Linked DNA regions of Thermosynechococcus vestitus BP-1. The protein of the gene in region 2 interacts with the protein of the main gene of each other region in a pairwise test. Links are inferred from orthologs where the notes say so. Each region holds a gene or a part of one and is shown on either strand. Other genes may lie near its edges.

Region 1 (3,097 bases), 620 kb from region 2 along the record:
CCGCCGATCGCTGGGCGCGAGCAACGGTGCAGGAGTTAGCCCAACGGGGGGTCAGCCCCATGGTTGCTCTCTAGGGTGTGGCAAAATACCATCAGATTGCCTCAGAGGAGAACCAATGGATACCCGCGCATTCAAGCGATCGCTACACAGTTCAGAAAACTACCACCGCAAAGGCTTTGGCCACGGCGAGGAAGTGAACCAGCAGCTCCAAGGGGAGTATCAAAGTTCTCTGATTCAGCAGATCCGCGCCAATGGCTATCGCTGGCAGCAGGGGGATGTGACGATTCGCTTAGCGGAAGCCTTTGGGTTTTGTTGGGGCGTTGAACGTGCGGTTGCCCTGGCCTATGAAACCCGCACCCACTTTCCGACAGAGCGCATTTGGATCACGAATGAAATTATCCATAACCCCTCCGTGAATGAGCGCCTCCGGCAAATGGCTGTGGAATTTATCCCCGTTGTGAATGGGGTAAAGGACTTTAGTGGGGTGCGCCCAGGGGATGTGGTGATTTTACCGGCCTTTGGGGCCAGTGTCCAAGAAATGCAATTGCTCAATGAGCGCGGCTGCACGATTGTGGATACCACCTGCCCATGGGTCTCGAAGGTGTGGCACAGTGTTGAGAAGCACAAAAAGGTGAGTTTCACCTCGATCATTCACGGTAAATACAACCACGAGGAAACCATTGCCACCAGTTCCTTTGCCGGCACCTATTTGATTGTGCTCAACCTAGAGGAAGCCCGCTATGTCTGCGATTACATCCTCCACGGGGGCGATCGCGCCGCATTTATGGCCAAGTTTGCCAAGGCCTGTTCCCCTGGCTTTGACCCCGATCGCGATCTGGTGCGGGTCGGCATTGCCAACCAAACAACGATGCTCAAGGGGGAAACAGAGCAAATCGGCAAACTCTTTGAGCGGACGATGATCCAAAAATACGGGCCCGATCGCCTCAATGAGCACTTCATGAGCTTCAATACGATTTGCGATGCCACCCAAGAACGCCAAGATGCAATGCTCAGCTTGGTCAAGGAACCCTTGGATCTAATGGTCGTAATAGGTGGCTACAACTCCTCAAATACCACCCACCTGCAGGAAATTGCCATTGAGCATGGGATTCCCTCCTACCACATTGATTCTGCCGATCGCATTGGACCGGGGAATCGCATTGAGCACAAGCCCCTGCATCAGAATCCCACTGTGGCTGAAAACTGGCTGCCCGATCGCCCGATCACGATTGGCATTACCTCTGGTGCCTCCACCCCCGATAAGGTGGTTGAGGAGGTTCTCAATAAAATTTTTGCCCTGCGCTCTGTGGCAACGGTGTCCTAGCCCCGGGGTTCCTGGGTTAGATCCCACGCGGGCGATCGCTGACAATTGATCTCGTAGAGGGCAATCCCCACCGCCACTGAGGCATTGAGGCTATTGGTGCGCCCTGCCAAGGGAATGGCGACAATTTCATCGCAGTGCTTTTGCGTTTGCAGGCTAATCCCTTCCCCTTCACTGCCAACCACAAAAACGGTGGGGCGATCGAAGGTGATTTTCGGTAGGGGCACAGCGCCGTGCTCCGAGAGGCCATAGATCCAATACCCCGCTGCCTTCAGGGTTTCAAGGGCTTGGTTGAGGTTGATCACCCGTGCCACGGGCAAATACTCCAAGGCGCCTGCGGCTGCTTTGGCCACGGTTGCGGTAATGCCCACTGCCCGTCGTTGGGGAATAATCACCCCCTGCATCCCTAGGGCCTCTGCAGTGCGGATCATCGCACCAAGATTTTGGGGATCCGTAATGCCATCGGCAGCCAATAGCACCGGTTGATTCACGGTTGCAGCCTTGGCCAACAGATCTTCAAGGGACCAATAATTGTAGGCAGCCACCTGAATGGCGATCCCCTGATGTCGTCCCCGCTGGCAGAGTTGATCGAGGCGCTCCGGGGTCACGGTATCAATAATTGCTCCCTGCTGTTTGGCCTCATTCAAGCGCTGATGAAAACGCGGATCGTAGCGCAGCGAAGGAATCACCCAAATACGGTTGCAGGGGCGGCCACTTTCAAGGGCTGAGAGCACCGCATGGCGACCATAGAGGAGTTCGGGGGCATCCGCCGCCGGGGCAGTTGGGGGTGCTTTCTGAAGTGGTTGAGCTGGCGTGCGTCGCTGGAGGCGCGGCGGGCGCTTTGCTGGCGGGCGATTTTTTTTGCGGGGACGGGGTTTCTCGGTCATGAAGCGTCACTAAATAGCAGATCTTCCCCAGGGGGTTCGCTGAACATCGCAAGGGGGCGATCGCCATCATAGAACGTCTGTGGTAACTGTGTAGAGAGTCGTCAAGCCAGCCGCAGTAGGAAACGTCACCATGGCGCCAAATCCTAGGGAGGTCTCTCTAGGGATGTGAAAGCACTATAGGGGTTCCCTATGGATTTCCGGACAAAAGATCAAGAAACCTTTAGTAAGTACGCCAGTGCCAGACCTTGGGCGATGCTGGAGTGTCCATAGCTAAAGACGCGGGGCACGTCGGGGTGAAGCCACTGGGTCATCTCGCGGTAGGTGTAGGGACTGCCATAGACCACCAGACCCGCCAGTTGATTTTGGGTGTGGAGGCGTTCGAGGGTGGCGATCGCTGGCGCACTTAAACCCGCTTTGCCGCGGAAAGGATTGCCGCGACTAAACACCTGCACGAAAGTCGGTGCCTTGGGCAAGCCCGCAATCATTGTTAGCGGTGTTTGCTGATCAATCACCAGCCGTTGGCTAAATCCCCAAGTGGGAGGCAGGGTGAGGGCTGGCGAGGTGTGGCTTAAAAAACTCGCCTGCAGGGCATCATCCACAATCAAACAATTGACCCCAGAGGTCACTGCTGGCAAGGCTGGGCCGGCACGCTCAAGACTCTCTTGGGCAATCGTGGTGGCTACCTCAACTGCTGGTGTGGTTTGCAAATAGTCCAACTGCAATGCCAAGGGCTGAAGGCGATCCTTTGCGGCTTGGATGCGGGCTACGGCAGCCTGAATGCGGGCAAAAGGAATCCGCCCTGACTCAACGGCAGCAACCACGGCTTCAATGGCTGCTGGGGGATCTGGGGGTATAAGCAAAATATCGGCACCGGCTTCTACGGCTTTGA
Region 2 (3,294 bases):
ATGGCGCCGCTGTGATTGCTGTTGCCGTGACCCTGTTTATTTTTGGTTGGGGCTGGCAAGTGTCCCACCTCCTCGGTGCCAGTGTCGAGTCCCTTGGCAATCGCTTGGAAATTACTGCCTATGTGTCCCCTGAACTTCCCGCGGCCAAAGTAGCCAGCCTTAGGCAACAGTTGGCAGCATTACCGGGGGTAGCCGATTTCACTTGGATTGATCGCGATCGCGCTTGGGCAGAATTGCAAGCTGATTTGGGCCTCAAAAGTGAACAGGGCGGCTTAGATCTCTTTGATACCAATCCCCTCAGCGATGAAATCAAGATCCGCGCCCAAAGCCTCGAACAGGTGGCTCCCTTAGCTAACCAAATTGTCCAAAAAGAAGGTATTGAGTCCGTGCAGTACCTTGAGCGCGCTCTAACAGGCCTGCAAAGTGTGCAGCGAGTGGTGCGGGGCGTCACGTTCATTTTGGTGCTGCTACTGAGTTTAACGGTAGTTGCTCTGGTGAGTGCTATTTTGCGGTTGATTATCCTTGTGCGCCAGCCCGAAATTGAGATCATGACCCTCGTGGGTGCGACCCAAACTTGGATTTATACCCCCCTATTTATTCAAGCGGCCAGCCTAGGTGGTGGTGGCGGTGCCTTGGCGTGGCTGGCTGGCTGGGGAAGCAGTCAACAGCTTCAGCAGTGGTTAGCCCAACAGGCCAGCTTTCGCGCCCTTGCCAGCAATGTTTCCCTGGAATGGTCAGCGGGCTTGGGTGTGTTGCTGATCATCATTGGCGTTATCTTGGGGCTGGTGAGTACCCGATTGGCACTGCAAACCACAGCCCCTGTGCCACAATAATTGGGGCAATGACGATTGATCGGGAACGTATGACGCAATCTACGGCTGACGAAAAGGCAATTGTTCAAAACTACTTCAACACCACTGGGTTCGATCGCTGGCGACGTATCTATGGCACGGACCAGGTCAGCAAGGTGCAGGCGGATATCCGCAAGGGGCACCAACAAACCATTGATACCGTCCTGGCATGGCTCAAAGCTGATGCCTCCCTCAAAGGTAAACTCATTTGTGATGCTGGCTGCGGTGTCGGCAGTCTAAGTATTCCCCTTGCCCAGCTAGGGGCACGGGTCTATGCCAGCGACATTTCCGAAAAGATGGTGGCCGAAGCCCGCGATCGCGCCGCTGCTCAGTTGAATGGCCACCATGAACTCATCCTCAGTGTCAGTGATCTTGAAGCCCTGCGGGGACAATACCATATTGTCATCTGCCTCGATGTCCTCATCCACTATCCCGACAACCAAATGGCAGGGATGCTAGCCCACTTGAGTTCTTTGGCCATGGAGCGGCTGATCCTCAGCTTTGCCCCCAAAACCCCAAAATATACGCTGCTGAAGAAGATCGGTGAATTCTTCCCTGGCGCCAGCAAGGCCACCCGTGCCTATCTCCACAGTGAGGAATTTATTGTGGAGATTTTGGGGAACTTGGGTTGGCGGATTGAGCGCAATGCCATGACCAAAACTCGCTTTTACTTTTCGCGACTCCTAGAAGCAGTGCCAGCTAAATGAGGAACCTCAACCTGAGTTTGGCAGAACTGCAAGCCTTAGGGCGTCAGTGGGGGACATGGCTGCCGCCGGGGACAGTGCTCCTGTTGGCGGGAGAGCTTGGGGCAGGAAAAACCACGTTTGTGCAAGCCTTGGGGGAGGGATTGAACATTGAGGATGTCATTCAAAGCCCCACCTTCACGCTGATTCAGGAATACCCCGAAGGGCGTGTACCCCTCTATCACTTTGATCTCTATCGCCTGACGCCTGCTGAAGTGGCAGCCTTGGCACCGGAACGCTATTGGCTCGGCGAAGAAATGGATCCGGGGATTGTTGCCATTGAGTGGCCCGATCGCTTGCCAACCTTGCCGCCAGCTTATCTTAGGCTCCAGCTTCAACGGCAGCAGGATCGCACCCATCTAACGCTAGAGGCTGTAGGGGCAGCGACATCGCTGTTGCCCAGGTGCTTAAATCTTTGAGGGCGCGATCGCGATAGGCGGCATAGCGCAATGCCTTTTGACGCACTGGTTGTTCTAGGGGGGGCAAAATGCCAAAGTTGGGGGGCATGGGCTGGAAGGTTTTGCTCTCAGCCGTACTGATGTAGTGAAAGAGGGCACCAGCCATTGTTGTTGGGGGCAATACCAAGGGTGCAAGTCCCCGTGCCAAGCGAGCCGCGTTCGTTCCCGCTAACCAGCCCCCTGCTGCTGCCGCCGTATAACCTTCGGTACCGGTAATTTGACCCGCTGCCAAGAGGGTGGGGCGATCGCGAAACTGAAGACTGGCCTTCAACAACTTCGGTGCATTTAAGAAGGTATTGCGGTGCATCACCCCCATGCGCACAAACTCCGCCTGCTCTAAGCCGGGGATCATACGAAAGACCCGCTGCTGCTCCCCCCAGCGCAGATTGGTTTGAAAACCCACCAAGTTCCATAGTTGGCCATGGCGATCCTCCTGGCGCAGTTGTGCCACCGCATAGGGACGCTCCCCCGTACGTGGATCCCGCAAGCCCACAGGTTTCAAAGGGCCAAACCGCAGCGTATCCACCCCTCGCCGCGCCAATTCCTCTACGGGTAGGCAAGCCTCAAAAAATTGGGCATTCTCGCGCTCAAAGTCCTTTAGGGGCGCCTGTTTGGCTTCACAGAGCGCCTGCCAAAACCGCTGGTATTCTTCAGCACTGAAGGGACAGTTGAGATAAGCCGCTTCGCCGCGGTCATAGCGGGAAGCCAAAAAGGCCACCTCGCGGTTAATGGACTCTCCGACCACAATTGGGCTGGCGGCATCAAAAAAACTCAGGTAGTCCAGTCCGGTAAAGCATTGCAGATCGGCACTCAGGGCTTCACTGGTCAGGGGGCCGGTGGCTAAGACCACAATCCCGCTTTCTGGAAGGTGGGGCAGTTCTTCGCGCCGCACTGTCACAAGGGGATGATTTTCAAGGGTTTCAGTCAACTCACGACTAAAGTGGGCGCGATCCACCGCTAGGGCGCCTCCGGCAGGCACTTGATGGCGATCGGCAGTGGCAATAATCAACGACCCCAGGGCACGCAGTTCATGGTGTAATAGCCCCGTGGCGCGATCGCTCGCCTTAGCACCAAAGGAATTACTGCACACCAACTCTGCCAACTCCGCCGTATGGTGGGCTGGACTAGCCACTTGCGGCCGCATTTCATAGAGGACCACCGGCAGACCGGCACGGGCAATTTGCCAAGCCGCTTCTGTACCGGCTAAACCACCACCAATGACCGTAATCGGCTCCATTGCTA

Evidence for each region.
Region 1: the proteins of tsaE (region 2) and rlmB interact in binary tests that used the Escherichia coli proteins (3 or more experiments, as listed by UniProt). The link is inferred for Thermosynechococcus vestitus BP-1 from one-to-one orthologs.

The regions. Positions count from the first base shown.
Region 1 is NC_004113.1:1,075,064-1,078,160, forward strand. What follows is about bases 265-3,041. They hold rlmB (23S rRNA (guanosine(2251)-2'-O)-methyltransferase RlmB), read right to left. Parts: upstream 2,209-3,041; coding sequence 1,321-2,208; downstream 265-1,320. Other genes in these bases: TLL_RS05260 (4-hydroxy-3-methylbut-2-enyl diphosphate reductase), read left to right, coding at 265-1,324; TLL_RS05270 (hydrolase), read right to left, coding at 2,418-3,041. In the rest of the region: dxr (1-deoxy-D-xylulose-5-phosphate reductoisomerase), read left to right, coding at 1-74; more of TLL_RS05260, read left to right, coding at 116-264; more of TLL_RS05270, read right to left, coding at 3,042-3,097. UniProt on the Escherichia coli protein: Specifically methylates the ribose of guanosine 2251 in 23S rRNA.
Region 2 is NC_004113.1:450,997-454,290, reverse strand. What follows is about bases 310-3,283. They hold tsaE (tRNA (adenosine(37)-N6)-threonylcarbamoyltransferase complex ATPase subunit type 1 TsaE), read left to right. Parts: upstream 310-1,554; coding sequence 1,555-2,013; downstream 2,014-3,283. Other genes in these bases: trmFO (FADH(2)-oxidizing methylenetetrahydrofolate--tRNA-(uracil(54)-C(5))-methyltransferase TrmFO), read right to left, coding at 1,916-3,283; bchM (magnesium protoporphyrin IX methyltransferase), read left to right, coding at 842-1,558; TLL_RS02320 (cell division protein FtsX), read left to right, coding at 310-833. Outside these bases: more of TLL_RS02320, read left to right, coding at 1-309; more of trmFO, read right to left, coding at 3,284-3,289; TLL_RS02300 (cation:proton antiporter), read right to left, coding at 3,292-3,294. UniProt on the Escherichia coli protein: Required for the formation of a threonylcarbamoyl group on adenosine at position 37 (t(6)A37) in tRNAs that read codons beginning with adenine.